DNA from 4 places in the Cereibacter sphaeroides 2.4.1 genome. Region 1 is predicted to be linked to each of the others. Evidence: riboswitches for the same ligand, from Rfam matches in the RefSeq annotation. Region 1 holds a riboswitch; each other region holds the start of a gene.

What was found. Region 1 has a riboswitch for cobalamin ahead of RSP_RS07220 (DUF1636 family protein). Riboswitches for the same ligand answer to the same signal wherever they lie in the genome.
Region 2: another riboswitch for cobalamin. It lies ahead of RSP_RS17615 (ABC transporter substrate-binding protein); the one in region 1 lies ahead of RSP_RS07220 (DUF1636 family protein).
Region 3: another riboswitch for cobalamin. It lies ahead of RSP_RS12275 (hypothetical protein); the one in region 1 lies ahead of RSP_RS07220 (DUF1636 family protein).
Region 4: another riboswitch for cobalamin. It lies ahead of RSP_RS05090 (TonB-dependent receptor plug domain-containing protein); the one in region 1 lies ahead of RSP_RS07220 (DUF1636 family protein).

What each region holds. Positions count from the first base shown of each region.
Region 1 covers NC_007493.2:1,480,479-1,485,262, forward strand. Annotated here, with positions in the region: gene RSP_RS07215 (NnrS family protein) at 1-1,058, opposite strand, end outside; cobalamin riboswitch at 1,173-1,366, shown strand; gene RSP_RS07220 (DUF1636 family protein) at 1,466-1,825, shown strand; gene cobW (cobalamin biosynthesis protein CobW) at 1,822-2,859, shown strand; gene cobN (cobaltochelatase subunit CobN) at 2,863-4,784, shown strand, end outside.
Region 2 covers NC_007494.2:456,425-461,208, reverse strand. Annotated here, with positions in the region: gene RSP_RS17635 (ABC transporter substrate-binding protein) at 1-100, shown strand, start outside; gene RSP_RS17630 (ABC transporter ATP-binding protein) at 102-1,220, shown strand; gene RSP_RS17625 (ABC transporter permease) at 1,217-2,089, shown strand; gene RSP_RS17620 (ABC transporter permease) at 2,100-2,894, shown strand; cobalamin riboswitch at 2,995-3,194, shown strand; gene RSP_RS17615 (ABC transporter substrate-binding protein) at 3,367-4,371, shown strand; gene RSP_RS17610 (FecCD family ABC transporter permease) at 4,368-4,784, shown strand, end outside.
Region 3 covers NC_007493.2:2,529,591-2,534,374, forward strand. Annotated here, with positions in the region: gene RSP_RS12265 (molecular chaperone DjiA) at 1-375, shown strand, start outside; gene RSP_RS12270 (endonuclease/exonuclease/phosphatase family protein) at 376-1,395, shown strand; cobalamin riboswitch at 1,617-1,823, shown strand; gene RSP_RS12275 (hypothetical protein) at 1,911-2,327, shown strand; gene bluE (L-threonine kinase BluE) at 2,324-3,157, shown strand; gene cobD (threonine-phosphate decarboxylase CobD) at 3,167-4,141, shown strand; gene pqqE (pyrroloquinoline quinone biosynthesis protein PqqE) at 4,209-4,784, opposite strand, start outside.
Region 4 covers NC_007493.2:1,027,249-1,032,032, reverse strand. Annotated here, with positions in the region: gene RSP_RS05090 (TonB-dependent receptor plug domain-containing protein) at 1-1,274, opposite strand, end outside; cobalamin riboswitch at 1,402-1,601, opposite strand; gene RSP_RS05085 (amidase) at 1,734-3,191, shown strand; gene RSP_RS05080 (ABC transporter ATP-binding protein) at 3,222-4,286, shown strand; gene RSP_RS05075 (ABC transporter permease) at 4,288-4,784, shown strand, end outside.

The DNA of each region.
Region 1 (4,784 bases):
GGTGCCCCGAGCCGGACCAGCGCCGCCGACCAGACCAGCGCGAAGGCCAGCGCCATGGTGGGCCGCGCCCGCAGCGGGCCGCCGTCGCGGGGGGCTGCCGCGCGCGCGGCGAGCGACAGGATCATCCCCGACATGGCCCCCATGGTCAGCGCATGGAGCGCATCCATCTCGGCTACGGGCAGAAGCCCCAGCCGCGCGAGGCCCACGAGCCCCAGCCCCAGTGCGAGCCAGCCGAAGGTCGCGTGAAGGAGGAGCAGGAGGAGGTTCCCCCGCCCGGCCCAGCCGCGCCAGCCCGCCAGCCGCAAGGCCTGCGCGATCCCCGCCCCGATCAGGCAGAGCGCCGAGACGGTCTCCTCGCCCGCGAAAGTCAGGCCGAGTGCGGTCCACAGAAGCCCCAGCGCCGCCCATCCGAGCACGGGCCGCGGCGCGGGATCCGGCACGGTTATCCCCGCCTGCCGCAGCCAGTTCAGCGTGAAGGCCGGCACCATGCGCCCGCCGATGATCGAGATCTTGATCGCGAAGAACATCCAGCCCACGCGCACCATGGTGGCCGCATCGGGCAAGGTCTCGGTCAGGGCCGCCCGCAGATAGAGCGTCTCGGCCAGCCCGTAGGCCAGGATGCCCGCGCCGAAGCCGAGCTTGCTCCAGCGCCGCGCCAGCACCGCCTCGCGGCCGAGCAATCCTGCAAGAACGAGAAAATAGGCCAGCGCCGCGGGCTGAATCAGCCCGAGCGGGGCCTCGGGCCGGAGCCCCGCCACCACCAGCGCCACACGGGCGAGACACCAGAGCGCCACCAGCGCCATCAGCGGCCGCCCGCTCAGCGGATCCGAGCCGCGCCAGCCCTGCGCCGCGGTCAGGAAATAGCCGCCGACCGCGGCCGATCCGAGCCCGAACAGCATCTCATGCCCGTGCCAGAGCCCCCAGGTGCCGAGCTCCGGCGCCGAAAGCCCGAGCGCCGCGCCCCACTGCCACCAGATCAGCGCGATCAGCGCCCAGCTTCCCGCCGCGAGGAACAGCGGGCGGTGCGGGGCGAGCCAGAGCGTGCGCAAGCGGGTCATGGGCGGTCCTTCCGGGCCTCCCCTTCTGCCGCGGTCACGCGGGCTTGTGAAGCCATCCCGCGGCCTCTCGTCCCGCGGCCCCTGCATCGGCTTGACAAGAAGGGGCCTTTCCCGCACCACTTCCGGCGCGCTGGTTCCTGTCCGACCGGACAGGCGAAGAGGGAATGCCCCAGAGGCAGCCGCCCCCGCGACCGTGACCGGAGAGGTTGCCCAAGCCACTGGCCGCAAGGCCGGGAAGGCGGGCCGCCGCGGAGCCGCAAGGCCCCACATCCGCAAGCCGGGAGACCTGCCAGCGCTGAGACTTACGGGCGGACGGGGTGTTCCGCGGCCGGTGGACCGAGGTGCCGCCCGACGCGACCTCTCTCCTTCGGATCGCTGCCCCCTCGCCCACGAAGAAGGGACGGCCGATGACCGTGACGCTGCACGTCTGCACCACCTGCCGCGCGGGCCGCCCGCTGCCCGAAGGCGAGACCGCGCCGGGCCTGCGGCTTCATGACGCACTGGCCGCCGCCGCCCCCGAGGGCGTCACCGTCCGCCCCGTCGAATGCCTCTCCGCCTGTTCGCAGGGCTGCGCCGTGGCGCTCTCGGCGCCCGGCCGCTGGAGCTATGTCTACGGCCGCCTCGAGGAGGCCGACGCGCCCGCCATCCTCGATGGCGCCACCGCCTATGCGGGTGCGCCCGACGGCATCGTGCCGTGGCGCGAGCGCCCCGAGATCTTCCGCAAGCAATCGCTTGCCCGCCTTCCCCCCAACGGAGACATGTCATGACCGACCTCGCGAAGATCCCCGTCACGGTGATCACGGGCTTCCTCGGCGCCGGCAAGACCACGCTGATCCGGCACCTGATGCAGAACCCCGGCGGCCGCCGCCTCGCCGTGCTGGTGAACGAGTTCGGCACGGTGGGCGTGGACGGCGATCTGATCCGCGCCTGCGCCGACGAGAACTGCCCCGACGAGGCCATCGTGGAGCTGGCGAACGGCTGCCTCTGCTGCACCGTGGCCGACGAGTTCATCCCCACGATCGAGGCGCTGATGGCGCTGCCGAAGCGCCCCGACCACATCCTGATCGAGACCTCGGGCCTCGCGCTGCCGAAGCCGCTCCTGAAGGCCTTCGACTGGCCCGCGATCCGCTCGCGCATCACGGTGGACGGGGTGATCGCGCTGGCCGATGCCGAGGCCGTGGCCGCGGGCCGCTTCGCTCCGGATGCCGAGGCGGTGGCGGCGCAGGCTCAGGCCGAGGGCGCCGATCACGAGACCCCGCTCTCGGAAGTGTTCGAGGATCAACTCGCCTGCGCCGACCTCGTGCTGCTGACCAAGGCCGATCTCGCGGGCGAGGCGGGCCTTGCCGCCGCCCGCGCGGCGGTCGAGGCGGAATCGCCGCGGCCGATCCCGATCCTCGCCGTGACCGAGGGCGCGGTCGATCCGCAGGTGATCCTCGGGATCGAGGCCGCGGCCGAGGACGATCTGGCCGCCCGCCCCTCGCACCACGACGGGGCCGACGATCACGAGCATGACGATTTCGCCTCGACCGTGATCGACCTGCCCGAGATCGCCGATCCCGAGCGTCTGGCCGAGGCGATCCGGGCACTCGCCACCGAGCGCAACGTGCTGCGGGTGAAGGGCCATGTGGCGGTTCAGGGCAAGCCCATGCGGCTTCTCGTGCAGGCGGTGGGCGCGCGCGTCCGCCACCAGTTCGACCGGCCCTGGTCGGGCGCGCGGCAGAGCCGTCTCGTGGTGATCGCCGAGCGGGGCGATCTCGACGAGGCCGCGATCCGGCAGGACCTTCTGGCGCGGATCGGCTGAACCATGCATGTCGTCTTCCGCGAAAGCCACGGGCTCGAGGAGAGTGCGACCCCGTTCGATCCCGGGCAGACGCCTGCGGATCTGGTGGTCCTGTCCTTCTCCGACAGCGATCTCGGGGCCTTCGCGGCGGGCTGGCACCGGGCTGAGGGCGGGCTTCCCTCCACCCGGCTCCTGAACCTCGTGGCGCTGCGCCATCCGCTCTCCATCGACACCTATGCCGAGACGGTGCTGGCCCATGCGAAGGCGATCCTGATCCGGCTGATCGGCGGCGAGAGCTACTGGAGCTACGGGCTGGCCGAGGTGCAGGACCTCTGCCGGCGCCGCGGGATCGCGCTCGCGGTCCTGCCCGCGGACGGGCGCGAGGATCCGGCGCTCGATGCGCTTTCCACGCTGCCGGTCTCGACGCTGCGGCGGCTGTCCGCGCTCTGCGATGCGGGTGGAGCGGTGGCGGCGCAGGCCGCGCTCGCGCAGCTGGCGCTGGCGGCGGGGCTTTATGCCGGCCCGGTGCCGGGCGAGAAACGGATGCCCGACATGGGCTGGTACGACCCCGCCCGCGGCGTGATCCCCGAACCGGAGGCGGAGGGCGGACCCGCCATCGTCGTGACCTTCTACCGCAGTTACCTGACCGCCGCCGACACGGGGCCCGTGGACGCGCTGATTTTCGCGCTTCGCGAACGGGGCTTCCGCGCCTTCGGCCTCTTCGCGCCCTCGCTGAAGGCGCCGGGCGCGCCCGACTGGATCGCCGCCGGTCTCGGCCGCCTGAGGCCCGCGGCCATCGTCAATGCCACCGCCTTCTCGGCCAGGGGCCCCGAGGGCTCGCCCCTCGACGGCCCCGGCTGTCCGGTGTTTCAGGTCGCGCTCTCGACCGCGCGGCGGCGCGACTGGGCCGTGGCCGAGCGCGGCCTCTCGCCCGCCGATCTCGCCATGCATGTGGTGCTGCCCGAGGTGGACGGTCGGATCTTCGCAGGCGCCGTCAGTTTCAAGTCGCCCGGCAAACGCTGCCCGGACCTGCAATATTCCCGTTTCGCCCACCGCGCCGATCCCGCCCGCGTGGCGGCCGTGGCCGACCGGGTGGCGGCCTGGCACCGGCTGGCCCGGACGCCCGCACCCGAGCGGCGGCTGGCCCTCGTCCTCTCGACCTATCCCGGCCGTCCCGACCAGATCGCCCATGCCGTGGGCCTCGATGCGCTGGCCTCGGCCGAGGCGCTGGCGGCCACGCTGGCCGCGGCGGGCTATGCCACAGCCTCCGGCGCGGACCTCGCCGAGGCGCTGCTGACCGAGCGGCAGAGCTGGCCGCTCGCCGCCTACGAGGCCGCGCTCGCAACCCTGCCGGCCCCCCTGCAATTCGCGCTTCGTGAAGCCTGGGGCGCGCCCGAGGCCGATCCCGATTGCCGCGACGGCGCCTTCCGCTTCGCGGCCCTGCGGCGCGGCCACCTTCTCCTCGCGCTGCAGCCCGAACGGGGCGAGACGGCGGCACGGGATGCCGATTACCACGATCTCGCCCGCGTGCCGCGCCATGCCTATGTGGCCTTCTACCTCTGGCTCCGCGCGCACTCCCTGCATGCGATGATCCATATGGGCGCGCATGGCACGCTCGAATGGCTGCCGGGCAAGGCGGTGGCGCTGTCGGATGCCTGCTGGCCCGAGGCGCTGACCGGCGCGCTGCCGGTGATCTATCCGTTCATCGTGAACGATCCGGGTGAGGCGGCGCAGGCGCGGCGCAGGCTCGGCGCGCTGACGCTGGGCCATATGCCGCCGCCGCTGCGCGAGAGCGCCCTGCCCGAAAATCTCGAACGTCTGGAACGGCTTCTCGATGAGTATTCCACCGCCGACGGGCTCGATCCGGCCCGGCGCGGGCGCCTGATCGGCGCCATCCGAGACGAGGCGCGCGCCGCGGGCGTCGAGGAGGATCTGGGCCTGCCCCC
Region 2 (4,784 bases), on a different contig from region 1:
CATGGACGAGATGATCCCGATCAACTGGCTCGAGGTTGCCACGATCCGCGATGCCGTCACCGAACAGTGGCGCCGCCGCATCATCCCGCTGAGCCGCTGACATGATGGTCGAGCGCGCGATGACCCCGGAGGCCGCCCTCGGGACCCCGGAGGGTCCCGATCACCTGGTCCTGAGCGAGGTCGGCATGACCTTCGGGACGCTCGACGTCATCCCCTCGCTGTCGCTTTCGGTCAGGCGGGGCGAGATGGTGGCTTTCCTCGGCCCCTCGGGCTGCGGCAAGACCACGACGCTGCGCATGATCGCGGGCTTGCTCGATCCCACGCGCGGCCGGATCTCGGTGGGCGGGCGGGAGATCACCCACCTGCCGGTCCACGACCGCGACATGGGCATGGTGTTCCAGAGCTATGCGCTCTTTCCCCACATGACCGTGTCGCAGAACGTGGCCTTCGGGCTCGAGATGCGGCGCATGGCCAAGGCCGAGATCCGGTCGCGGGTCGAGCGGGCGCTGGCCATGGTGCAGCTCGGCCATCTGGCCGGGCGCAAGCCCAAGGCGCTGTCCGGCGGGCAGCAGCAGCGGGTGGCGCTGGCCCGCGCACTGGTGGTCGAGCCCTCGATCCTGCTGCTCGACGAGCCGCTTTCCAACCTCGATGCGAAGCTGCGCGACGAGATGCGGGTGCAGATCCGCAGCCTCCAGCAGCAGAGCGGGATCACCGCGGTCTTCGTGACCCACGATCAGGTCGAGGCGCTCAGCATGTGCGACCGGATCGTGGTGATGCGCGGCGGCCATGTCGAGCAGTTCGGCACGCCGAACGAGATCTACGAGCGGCCGGCGACGCCCTTCGTGGCCTCCTTCGTGGGCCGCACCAACCGGCTTTCGGGCCGGGTCGATCCGTCGGGGCGGCTGCTGATCGAGGGCCGGCCGGTCGCCGCTGAAGGGCGGCTGCCCGAGGGCGCGGTCGAGGTGCTGGTGCGCCCGCACCGGATGAGCCTGCGCGCCGCCGCGGAGGATCAGCCTGTCGGTCTCAACAGCCTGCCCGGCGTGTTGACCGGGGCCACCTTCGTGGGCGACCTCATTCAGGCCACGGTGCGGATCGGCGGCGACGAGATCACCGTCGAGCAGCTCACGCGCCGCCGCTCGGGCCTGCCCGAGCCGGGCTCGGCCGTGACCGTCGCCTGGGAGGCCGGCGACACGATGGTCTATCCCGAGGGCAGGGCATGACGGCCGTTCCCGCGGTCGCGGCCGGCCGGCGGCCGATGGGCGGGCAGCAGGTGGCGGTGGCGCTCCTCCTGCCCATCGCCCTCATCAATGTGGTGGGCTTCATGCTGCCCATCTTCAACCTCGCCCGCTATTCCTTCAACCGGGCGACGGTGGGCGGGGGGATCGAGAACGTCCTGACGCTCCAGAACTGGACCGGGCTTCTCAGCGACCCGTTCTATCTGCAGCTGATCCTGAACTCGGTCTTCGTCTCGCTCGGGGTCACGCTCTGTGCACTCGTCCTGTCCTATCCGATCGCGCTCTATCTCCACCGCGCCTCGGGCAGCTGGCGGACCTTCCTCACCGTGCTCGTGATCTCGCCGCTCCTGACCTCGGCGGTGGTGCGCACCTACGGCTGGATCGCGATCCTCGCCGAGGAGGGGCCGGTCGTCTCGGCGATCCGGGGCCTGGGCCTCACGCCGCCGCCGCTCATGTTCAACATCAACGGCGTCTTCATCGGCCTGACCGAGATCCTGATGCCCTATATGATCCTCGCCCTTCTCGCGGGGTTCGGGCGGCTCGATCCGCGCGTCGAGGAGGCCGCGCGCACGCTCGGCGCCACCCCCTGGCAGAGCTTCCGGCGCGTGATCCTGCCGCTGACCGCGCCCGGCATCGCGCTGGGGTGCCTCCTGTGCTTCGTGCTGGCGGTCTCGTCCTTCATCACGCCGAAGCTCATGGGGGGCGGGCGCGTCTTCCTGCTCGCGACCGAGATCTACGATCAGGCCATCGTGACCCTGAACTGGCCGCTGGCCTCGACGCTCTCGATCCTCGTCCTCGTGATCTTCGGGGCGGCGCTCGTGGCCTATTCCGCCGTGCTGAAACGTCTGGACTGAGGAGGGCGCCATGCAGATCCACAAGACCTCGAAGCCGATGGGGATCCTCGTCGCGGTGCTCTTCCTCTATCTGCTCGCGCCGGTGATCCTCGTCTTCCCGATCTCCCTCTCGGGCGACAGCGTGCTGCGCTTTCCGCCGACCTCCTGGTCCCTCCGCTGGTACGAGGCCCTGTTCGAGAACCGAGCCATGCTCGGCGCCTTCTGGACGAGCCTGTCGCTCGCGGCCATCGTCACCGTGCTCTCGCTGGTGATCGCGGTGCCGGCGGCCTGGGTGATGGTGCGGATGGAGTTCCGCGGGCGGGATCTCCTGTTCAACCTCTTCACCGCGCCCCTCCTGCTGCCCACCATCGTGCTGGGGCTCGCCATCCTCATCGTCTTCGCCTCCTTCGGGCTTCTGGCGACGATGCAGGGGCTGATCCTCGCCCATCTCGTCATCACGCTGCCCTATGCGCTGCGCATTCTGGCCGTTTCGCTCGCCACGCAGAACATGGCCTGCGAGGAGGCCGCAAAGACCCTCGGCGCGAAGCCCCTCACCGTCTTCTTCCGGGTGACGCTGCCGATGCTCACCCCGGGGATCGTGGCGGCGGCGGCGCTCTGCTTCCTCGTCTCCTTCGACGAGGTGGTGATCACGCTCTTCCTCACCGGGCCGCGCATCAGCACGCTGCCGGTCGAGCTCTACAACTACGTCTACAACACCGCCGATCCGCTGGTGGCCGCGGCCTCCGTGCTGCTGATCCTGCTGACGCTGGGCGTGATCCTCGTGGTCGAGCGCGCGATGGGCCTCGGGCGGGCCTTCGTGAAGTAAACCGCACCCGCGCGACCTTCGGGGCCGGTTGTTCCGGGGGAACGGCCGGCCCCGTTCTCATCGGCGCGCGCCCTCTCCCCTTGTCAACCGCGGCGCGACCGGCTACTCAATCCTCGTCGGTTTCCGTAAGGAATTGAAAGGGAATCCGCCGCCGGACCTGTCCGGCGAACCGGAACTGCCCCCGCAACTGTAGGCGGCGAGGAGCTCGCGATCAAAGCCACTGTGGCCTCAAGCCATGGGAAGGCCGCGCCAGCCCTGTGACCCGCCAGTCAGGAGACCTGCCGGCGTTCGATCTCAACGCGGCCCGGGCGGGGTGTCCGGGGGAGGTATCCATGACGTCTGCCCGAGGGTGCCCAGCGGCTCCCGCTCCAGCCAGCACGCGCGCCTGCCCCGACGGGGCAGCCTGCGGGTCCGCCACGGGCCTCGCCTCTCCCGTCCTGTCTTCGGCTGCCCCCCCAATCGGAGACATCGCATGTTCCCCCGCTTCCTGACCGCTGCGGCCCTTCTCGTGCTGGCCCAGTCCGCCGCGGCCGAAACCGGCTATCCGCTGACGCTCGACAACTGCGGGCGCACCCTCACCTTCGACCGGGCGCCCGACAGCGCGGTCACGGTGGGGCAGGCCGCCACCGAGGTCCTCTATGCCCTCGGGCTCGCCCCGAAGGTCACCGGCACCTCGGTCTGGTTCACGAGCGTCCTGCCTGCCTATGCCGAGGCCAATGCGGCGATCCCGCGGCTGGCCGACAACGACCCGAGCTTCGAATCCGTCGTGGCGCGGAAGCCGGGCCTCGTGGCCGTGCAATATGAATGGCACATCGGCCCGCAGGGCCTCGTCGGCACCCGCGAGCAGTTCGCCGATCTGGGCATCCCCACCTACATCCTGCCCGCCGACTGCTGGCAGAAGGACAACAGCCGGGGCTCGGACGGCACCCGAACGGCCATGTTCGAGATGGAGAGCGTCCTTGCCGGCATCCGCGAGCTGGGCGCGATCTTCGACGTGGGCCCGCGCGCCGAGGAACTCGTGGCCGGGCTTCGGGCGCGCGAGGCGGCCGCCGTCGGGAAGGCGCGGGCGCTCGGCCTGAAGGATGCCTCGGCGGTCTTCTGGTTCTCCTCGTCCGAGATGAACGCCGATCCGTTCGTCGCGGGCCGCAAGGGCCCGCCCGGCTACATGATGGCCGCCCTCGGCCTGCGCAACGTGGTCGAGAGCGACGAGGAATGGCCGACCGTGAGCTGGGAGAGCATCGCGCGCGCCAACCCTTCCGTGATCGTGCTGGCCCGGATGGAGCGGCGGCGCTTTCCGGCGGACGATGTCGAGAAGAAGCTCGACTTCCTCAAGTCCGACCCGGTGACGCGCGAGATGGAGGCCGTCAGGGCCGGTCGCATCGTCGTGCTGGACGCCCATGCCATGGATCCCTCGATCCGCAATGTGGATGCGCTCGAGACGCTGGCCGACGCGCTGCCCGCGCTGGGGCTCGAATGACGGTCGCGGCAACCTTCGGTCCCCGGCCCGCCCTCTGGCTGGGGCTTCTGGGGGCTGCCGCGCTCGGGCTTGCGATCCTGGCCGGCGTGGTGATCGGCGAGACGCCGCTGCCCCTGCCCACGGTGGCCGCGACCTTCGCCAACCGGATCTGGGGCGCGGGGCTCGCCGTCGATCCGATCGAGGCGGGCATCGTCTGGAACTACCGGCTGCCGCGGACGCTGGTCGCGGCGGCCTGCGGGGCGGGACTCGCGCTCTCGGGAGTGGTGCTGCAGTCGCTGGTGCGGAATGCGCTGGCCGATCCCTATCTGCTCGGCGTCTCGGCCGGCGCCTCGACGGGGGCGGTCGCGGTCGCGATCCTCGGCGTCGGGGGCGGGCTCGTCGGGCTTTCGGCCGGCGCCTTCGGCGGAGCCCTC
Region 3 (4,784 bases), 1.0 Mb from region 1:
GGCGACGACCGGATCCTCATCGATCTGATGGAGGGGCTCTTCCACATCTCGGTGGCCGACGGGAGCTATCATCCCGACGAGGACGCCTTCCTGACCGAGGTCGCCCGGATCTTCGGGATCGGCGACCGCTGCTTCCGCGCCCTGCGCGCCCGCTTCGTGAGCGATGCGCCGCGCGACCCCTACGACGTGCTGGGGGTCGAGCATGACGCGCCGATCTCGGAGGTGCGCAGCGCCTGGAAGCAGGCGGTGCGCGACTGCCATCCCGACCGGATGGTGGCCCGCGGCGTGCCGGAAGAGGCGGTGAGGCTCGCCGAGCGGCGGCTGGTCGACATCAACCGCGCCTGGGAGGAGATCAGCGCGAAGCAGGCGGCCTGAATGGCCCGCCCGCTGCGCATCGCCACCTACAATGTCGAATGGTTCAACGGGCTCTTCGACGACCACGGGCGGCTCAGGACCGACAACGAACTGTCGGGCCGCTACGAGATCACCCGCCGCAACCAGATCGAATCGCTGGGCATCGTCTTCACCGCCCTCGATGCCGACGCGATCATGGTCATCGAGGCGCCGAACCAGAGCCGGCGCCGCTCGACGGTGAAGGCGCTCGAGACCTTCGCGCGCACCTTCGGCCTGCGCGCCTCGCGCGCCGTCTTGGGCTTTCCCAGCGAGACCGAGCAGGAGATCGCGCTCCTCTACGACCCCTCGCGCATCGAGGCCCATCACGATCCGCAGTCGAGCGCCAGGGCGCCCCGGTTCGACGAGGTGTTCCGCTTCGACATAGACGTGGATGCCACGCCCGAGGCCATCCGCTTCTCCAAGCCGCCGCTCGAGCTTGCGCTCAGGGCCGACGGCCATCCGCTGCGGGTGATCGGCGTCCATGCCAAGTCCAAGGCCCCGCACGGCGCGCGCAACCCGGCCGAGGCGGTGCGGATCGGCATTCAGAACCGCCGCCAGCAGCTGGCCGAATGCGTCTGGCTGCGCAGGCGGGTGGCGGGCCTCCTCGCGCGGCACCAGAGCGTGATGGTGATGGGCGATTTCAACGACGGCCCCGGTCTCGACGAATATGAGAAGCTCTTCGGCCGGTCGGGGATCGAGATCGTCCTCGGGCTCGAGGAGCCTCCCGAGTTGCGCCTGCACGAGCCCCACGCGCGCATGGCGCTCACGCAGCGGGTGGGCATCCAGCCCAGCTCGGCCCGCTTCTGGCTCGCCCCGGAACAGCAGTATTTCGAGGCCCTGCTCGACTTCATCATGGTCTCGGCCGATCTGGCGGCGAAATCGCCCCGCTGGCGGATCTGGCACCCGCTGAACGATCCGAACTGCTTTCGCACCCCCGAATTGCAGCAGGCCCTCCTCGCAGCCTCGGACCATTTCCCGGTCACGCTCGACATCGACCTCTGACGCCTCCCGGCGCTGCGCTCTAGGCCAGGAGGTCTTCGCCGGCAAAGCCTCCTCGACCGTGCCCCTCCCCGGCGGCGCATCCGCGGCGAGAGGACGATTCCGTCGCCCCCGCCCCTATCGGGCGCGCGACCCCGGCAAGCCGGATTGCGCCCGGCCACCTCCCGCGCCCCGCGACGCGCAGCCGCTGCGATCCGGCGGGCCTTGCGCGCGGGGCGGGAAAGACGGAAGGTGCGGGCGACGGTTCCCGGAGGAAGCTCCGGGCGAAGAGGGAATGCGGTGCGGGCCTGACAGGCCCCAAGCCGCGACTGCCCCCGCAACTGTAGGCGGCGAGCGCGTCCCATCATGCCCACTGGCCCAGGACAGGCCGGGAAGGGCGGGACAAGCCCAGACCCGCGAGTCAGGAGACCTGCCGTCGACGGACCTGTAACAGCCGGGCGGGGTGTCCCGGGCGCAGGGCGCGTGCGCACGGGCGCCGCCCCTCCGCCTGCCCGCTCCCAAGATGCGCGGAGGGCGCGATGATCGTGACGCGGAACGGACGGACCTACAGCCTCACCGAATGCCGACACCGGAAGGAACCCTGCCTGAAGGGCCTCGCGGTGGTCGAGCATCTGGCCAGCTCGGCCCGATGCACCCAAGGGCTCATGGGACCCGACTTCGAAATGCAGGGCTGCGTGCGGCTCACGGGCTGCATCCGGCCCTGCACGGCGCTCTTCCGGCTAACGGCGGGCGGGCTCCAGCTCTTCTGCGACCTCGAGCCCGGAGACTGGTCGCCGGGCCTCGTGCGGCTGGCCGAGATGATCGAGGGCGGCGGCTCCTTCACCGGCACGCTGCCTGCCGAACCCGCGGCCATGGTGCTCGCCTCGGCGCCGGAGCCCGCGCCCGAGCGCGCCGCCCCGGCCCGCCCGCTCCCGCGGGAGGCGGCACTGCATTGACGCTGGCGGCGGGCCTCAGGGCGCCTGCGGAGGCGATCCGCCGGGCGCGGGTGGCGGGCCATCTGGGCGAGTTCCTGCAGGGCCGCCTCGGGCCCGACGGGCCGCTCGCGCTGGTGACCCTGCCCTGCCCCGGCCTCGGCGCCGAGGCGATCCGGGCGCCGGGTCCGCTGGCCCTCGACCAGCCCGGGGCGCAGATGCTGACGCTGCCCGCGCTCTGCGACCTGCTGGCCTCTGGCGGAGCCGCGCCGGACGGCCGCTTCCGCCTGACGCTCGACCTGCCGCCGGGCGGCGGGGCGGGCGCCTCGACCGCGGCGCGGGTGGCGCTCCTCCATGCGGCAGGCGTGACCGATCCGGCCACCGTTGCCCGCGCCTGCCTCGCCTCGGAAGGAGCGAGCGATCCGCTGATGTTCGACCGGCCCGAGCGGCTGCTCTGGGCCTCGCGCGAGGGGCGGGTGCTGGCAGAGCTGCCGCCCCTGCCGCCGATGGAGCTGGTGGGCGGCTTCTTCGGTCCCGCCCGGCGCACCGATCCGGCCGATCTCGCCTTCCCCGACATCTCGGACCTTCTCGAGGGCTGGGGCGCGGCCGACCTCGCGGGCGTGGCGCGCCGCGCGAGCCTCTCGGCCGCGCGCTGCCTTCAGCTGCGCGGCCCGGCGGAGGATCCGACCGCGGCCTTGGCCCACGGTCTCGGCGCGCTCGGCTGGGCCATCGGCCACACCGGCCCCGCCCGCGCGCTGATCTTCCCGCCGGGCGCCGTTCCGCGCGGGGCGGCCGGGGCATTGCGGGCCGCGGGCTTTTCCCGCATCACGCGCTTCCGCATCGGCGGAGCCTGAGGAGGGACCATGCGCGATCACGGCGGCAATCTCGACAGCGCGGCGGCGCTCTTTGGCGGGGCGGTCGAGGACTGGCTCGACCTCTCGACGGGGATCAACCGGGTGCCCTATCCGATGCCGCGCCTGCCCGCCCGCGCGCTGACCGCCCTGCCCGATGCAGCGGCCGAGGCGCGCCTTCTGGCCGCGGCGCGCGTGGCCTTCCGCACAGAGGCGCCGATGCTGGCCGTGGCCGGGGCACAGGCGGCGATCCAGCTCGTGCCGCGGCTCACCCCGCCCGGACGGGCGCGCGTCCTTGGCCCCACCTACAACGAACATGCGGCAAGCCTCCGCGCCGCGGGCTGGCAGGTCGAGGAGGTGAGCGAGCTTGCGGCGCTCGAAGGCGCCGATCTCGCCGTGCTCGTCAATCCGAACAACCCCGACGGCCGCCGCCACCCGCCCGAAACCCTCCGGGCGCTCCTGCCCCGCGTGGGCCGGCTTCTGGTGGACGAAAGCTTCGGCGATCCGCTGCCCGATCTGTCGCTCGCTCCCGAGGCCGGCGTGCCGGGGCATCTGGTGCTGCGCTCCTTCGGCAAGTTCTACGGGCTGGCGGGGCTGCGGCTGGGCTTCGTGCTGGGAAGTGCAGAGGATGTGGCGGCGCTGGCGCGGATGGCGGGGCCGTGGGCGGTCTCGGGCCCGGCCATCGCCGCGGGAACCGTGGCCCTGGCCGACCGAGATTGGGCGGAGACCACGACCGCGCGGCTCGAGGCCGAGGGGCCGCGGCTCGATGCGCTGGCCGCCCGGATGGGCTGGCGGCTGGCGGGCGGGGCGCATCTCTTCCGGCTCTACGACACGCCGGATGCCCGTGCGGCGCAGGATCACCTCGCCCGCGCCCGGATCTGGAGCCGGATCTTCCCCTGGTCGGACCGGCTGATCCGCCTCGGCCTGCCGGGTGGCGAAGCGGAATGGGCGCGCCTCGACGCGGCCTTCGGCGAAGGGATGCGGTAGAGGGCCGCTCCGGGAACGGGCCCATCTCCCCATGGACGCCGCGCCGCAGGCTGCCTCCGCCCGGGCCTCAGCCCTCCGGTGTGCCGCCCGAGAAGTTGCGATAGAGGAAGCGGTCGGCCCCCGCCTCCGCCTCGGCCCCCGCGAGCGAGAAGAGCTGCGCATGGAGCGGCGACTTGGCGCAAGCCGGGTCGGTGGCCGCCGCATCGCCCGCCAGCGCGAAGGCCTGACAGCGGCAGCCGCCGAAATCCTCCTCGGCATGGATGCAGGACCGGCAGGGCTCCTGCATCCAGCCGGTGCCGCGGTAGAGGTTCAGCGCCTCGGACCGCTGCCAGATCTCGGCCAGCGGCGCCTCGCGCACCGAATCGAACCGGAGCCCGGTGATCGTCTCGGCGGCGTGGCAGGGCAACACCTTGCCCGAGGGCGAGATGTTGAAGAACTGCCGCCCCCAGCCGCCCATGCAGGTCTTGGGCCGCACCGCGTAATAGTCCGGGATCACGTAGTCGATGGCGAGCACGCCCGAGAGCCGCGCCTGCGCCTCCTCGACGATCCGCGTCGCCTCGTCGAGTTGCGCGAGCGTCGGCATCAACGCCGCGCGGTTCTTCAGCGCCCAGCCGTAATACTGCACATGCGCCACCTCGAGCCG
Region 4 (4,784 bases), 450 kb from region 1:
TCGTAGCTGCGGCTCGATTCCGGCCCGAGGCGGTCGGATCCTTCGGGACCGAACCGTTCGTAGAGCGACGGCGCGCGGAAGCCGGTTCCGGCCACGCCGCGCAGGATCAGGTCGTCGGCCAGCCGCCAGGCCAGCGCCACGCGCCCGGTGGTCTTGCCGTCGAAGTCGGACGGGTCGTCACGACGCGCCGCGAGCGACAGATCGAGATCGGGCGAGAGCGCGAGGCGCGCCTCGCCGAAGACGGAGTCGGTGGTGAGATCGCCCTCATCCGTGTCGCTGCTGAAGCTCTCCTTCGTGCGCTCAGCCCCGAACGAGAGGCTCGCCAGCCCCACCTCGACCGTCCCGAGGTAGGAGAGCGCGCGCCGTTCGCCCTCGTAGACTTCGATATAGCCGCCGGGATATTCCCGGCGCGTGTCGGTAGCGGCATAGGCGAGCACGCTCTGCACCTGGCCGAGGGTGAGATCCGCAAAGATCCTGCCGCCTCTCAGCCGGCTGAGCGCCCGGTCGTCCGTGTCGACGATCCCGCCCGCGCCGGGGCCGTCGATGTCGAGATCGGAGTCGCGCGCGATGAAGGCGGCCCCGATCCGCAGGTCCTCGGTCAGGTCGTAGGCACCGGAGAGGGCGTAGAAGGTGGTATCGAACCCGTCGCGCTCGGTGCCCGAGGCGGCCTGCGAGATCCCGTCCGAGACGGTGCGGGCCACGCTGAAGGCCAGCTCGCCGCGCTCGGTCAGAAGGCCTGTGGAGAGGCCGCCGGTGAAGGTGCGGTTGCTGCCGCCCTCGAGCGACAGCTGCCCGCTGACGCCCGGATCGCGCGGCCGGTAGGTGGCGATGTCGATGACGCCCGCCACGGCTTCCGAGCCGTAGATCGCGGATTGCGACCCGCGCAGCACCTCGATCCGGTCGATGCCGCCGGCGGTGAGCGAGCCGAAGTCGAACTCGGATTTGGTTCCGGACGCGTCCGCCACGTCGATGCCGTCGATCCGCACCGCCTGATAGGCGCTGCCCAGCCCGCGGATCCGGAGCGTCGTCGTGGCGCCGAGCCCGCCGTTCCGCGTGTAGGACACGCCCGGCAGGCGCGCGAGCAGGTCGCTCACCGAGATCTCGCCCGTGGCCTGCATGTCCTCGGCGGTGACCACATCCACCGTGGCGCCGGTGCGGCTGGTTTCGGTGGCGACGAGACTCGGCGAGACGAGGATCTCGTCGAGAGCGATGTCCTGAGCCTGCAGCGGGGCTGCGGCCATGAGGGTGAGGAGCGAGGCGGCTGTCTTCTTCATCTGTCCCTTCCGTCCGGGCGACCCCCGGATCCGACCTGCAATGTCCTTGGAAAGGGTATGCCCCTCCGCCGACGGTGACCGTCACCTGAAGCGGATGGTCCGCCTCCCGCACGCGCCCCGCGCGCAGGAAAGGGTGATCGCTCCGGCAGGTCTCCTGACTTGCGGGTCGCAGCTCGGACCGGCCTTCCCGGGACATCCCAGTGGCGCCGTCGGTCGTCGCTCGCCGCCTACAGTTGCGGGGGCAGCCGCGGAGTTGGGGAGATCTCCCCGCACCGCGTTCCCTTTTCATCCGGCCATCACGCCGGAACCGAAGCCGTTCCTCAATATGACAAGTGACGGCCCTGTCAAGCGGCGGTGCCGCGGCGGGTTGGCCGCCCCTTGCGGAAAGCCGCGAAAAAAGGACTGGACCGGATGCGACTCTCCACCGTAGCATGAGGGGAAAAAAGCAGGAGGAAAGACATGTTCCGCAGCTTCGGCGCCGAGGATGCCACCGGGCTCGCGGCCCTCGTGGCCCGCCGCGACACATCGCCCGAGGAGCTTCTCGATGCGGCCCTCGACGCGGTTGCGGCTGTCAACCCTGCGCTCAATGCCGTCGTGCTGGTGCAGGAGGAGACCGCGCGGCGGAGCATCGCTCGGGGCCTGCCGCACGGGCCCTTCCGCGGCGTGCCCTTCCTGCTCAAGGATCTCGGATGCGAGGCGGTGGACTTCCCCTCGCACAACGGCTCGCGGCTGCTGGCGGATACGCGCTATCCGCGCGATTCGGCGATCTTCGAGCGGATCCGGGCCACGGGCGTCGTGACCTTCGGGCGGACCACCTCGCCCGAGGGCGGCATCGGGCCTGCCACGGAATCGGCCGTCTACGGCGGGCCCACCCGCAACCCGTGGAACCTCGAGCATACGTCGGGCGGCTCCTCGGGCGGTGCGGGCGCGGCGGTGGCCGCGGGCATCGTGGCCATGGCGCATGGCTCGGACGGGGGCGGATCGGTCCGCATCCCCGCCTCCTCCTGCGGGCTCTTCGGGATGAAGCCCACCCGCGCGCGCCTGCCTGACGGCCCCTATGCGGGCGAGGGCTGGGCGGGCATGGCCATCGACGGATTCCTCACCCGGTCGGTCCGCGACACGGCCCACATGCTCGACGCCTGCGCGGGCGCCGATCCCGGCGCGCCCTACTGGGCGCCGCCGCTCCTGCGCGGCCATGCGGATGCGATCGGCCGCCCGCCGCGGCGGCTGCGCGTGGGGATCTGCGACACGACCTTCACCGGCGCGCCCATCCACCCGGAGGTGCGGGCCGCGGTCGAGGCGGCGGGACGGCTGCTCGAGAGCCTGGGCCATACGGTCAGCCCCTGCCTGCCCCGCGCCGATGTGGCGATGATGATGGAGGCCTGGACCGACATCGTGGCCTGCGGCACGGCGCTCGGCATCCGCAAGGCGCTGAAGGGCCGCGCGCCCGAGGGGCTGGTCGAGCCGGTCTCGCTCGGCGCGATGCGGCGCGCGGCCGAGATCCCGGGCGAGCGCTATCTCGAGGCGGTGGGCCAGATCCATGCCTTCGGCCGCCAGATGGCCGCGGTCTTCGACCCGGAGACGGGAGAGGGCATCGACATCCTCCTGTCGGCCACTCTGGCCGAACCGCCGGCGCGCGTCGGCCGGTTCGCGCACGGGACGGAGGGCGTCTTCGCCTATTCCCCCTTCACCGCCGTCTTCAACGCCTCGGGCCAGCCCGCGGCCTCGCTGCCCCTCGGCATGAGCGCCGGGGGCCTGCCGATCGGCGTCCATCTCGCGGCCCGCTTCGGCGCCGATGAGGAGCTGATCGCGCTCTGCGCAGAAATCGAGCGGGCGGCGCCGTGGATCGGGCGCAGGCCTGCCCCTTTGGTCGAAAGGCTGCGCGCGCCGTTGATTTCGCGCCCGGGCGCCGCCTAACCTCAAGCCACACCCGATGGGAGGCCGTCCTTGAGCGAACCCGATGCCGTCGAAGCCCGCCATGTCGTCAAGGCCTTCGGACAGGGAGAGGTGGCCGTCCGCGCGCTGGACGATGTCTCGGTGGGGATCCGGCGGAGCGAGTTCTTCACCCTGCTCGGCCCCTCGGGCTGCGGCAAGACCACGCTTCTGCGGCTGATCGCGGGGTTCGAGGCGCCGACCTCCGGCGCGATCCTGCTCGACGGGCGCGACATCACCGCCCTGCCGCCGAACCGCCGGCCGATCAACACGGTCTTCCAGAGCTACGCGCTGTTTCCGCATCTGACGGTGGCCGAGAACGTGGGCTTCGGCCTCCGGATGCAGGGCAAGCCGCGCGCCGAGATCGAGACGGTGACGGCGCGGATGCTGGCGCTCGTCCGGCTCAAGGCGCTGGCGCAGCGCAAGGTGGCGCAGCTGTCGGGCGGGCAGCAGCAGCGGGTGGCGCTGGCCCGGGCGCTCGCGCCGCAGCCGCGGGTGCTCCTGCTCGACGAGCCGCTCTCGGCGCTCGATCTGAAGCTTCGCAAGGAGATGCAGATCGAGCTGAAGCGGCTCCAGCACGAGACGGGCATCACCTTCGTCTTCGTGACCCACGATCAGGAGGAGGCGCTGACCATGTCGGACCGGATCGGGGTGATGAGCGCGGGCCGGATCCTGCAGATCGGCCCGCCGCGCGAGATCTACACGCGCCCGGCCAACCGCTTCGTGGCGAGCTTCATCGGCGAGACGAATTTCCTGCCGGCGCGCCATGCGGGCGGGCGGGTCACGCTCGATGCGGGCGGAGAGCTCGCGGTCGAAGGCGGGCCCGAGGGGCGGGTGACGGTCGCCGTGCGCCCCGAGCAGGTGCGCCTCGTGGCCCCCGACGAGCCGGGCGCCCTGCCCGCCACGATCCGCGATCTGGTCTATTTCGGAACCGACACCCACTGCCACTTGGCCCTCGCCGACGGGACCGAGGTGGTGGCGCGCCTGCAGAGCAGCGCCTCGGGCGATCCGGGGCTCGCCCCCGGCCAGCCCGCGGGCCTGCGCTTTGCACCGGGCGCCGTGCAGCTGCTGGGGGACTGACATGGGGGCAAAGACCAAGCGCGCGCGGACGGGCTGGCTTCTGTCGGCCCCGGCCCTCGTGATCCTCCTCCTTGCCGCGTCGGGGCCGCTGCTGGTGGTGCTGGTCTACAGCTTTCTCGTGAAGGGCCAGTATGGCGGCGTGATCTGGACCTTCTCGACCGAGGCCTGGTTCGAGGTGCTCTTCACCCGCGACATCTTCTCGGACGAAGTGACGCTCGCCGACGCCCACCTCGCGATCTTCTGGCGCTCGGTGAAACTGTCCCTGATGACGACGGCCATCACCTTCGCCGTGGGCTTTCCCACCGCCTGGTTCATCGCGACCCGGCCGCCGAACCGGCGGGCGCTCTGGCTCTTCCTCATCACCATCCCGTTCTGGACCAACCTGCTGATCCGCACCTTCGCCATCAACGAGGTGATCCGCAACGAGGGCATCCTGAACACGCTGATGATCCGTGCGGGCCTGATCGAGCGGCCGATCCAGATCCTCTATACCGACAC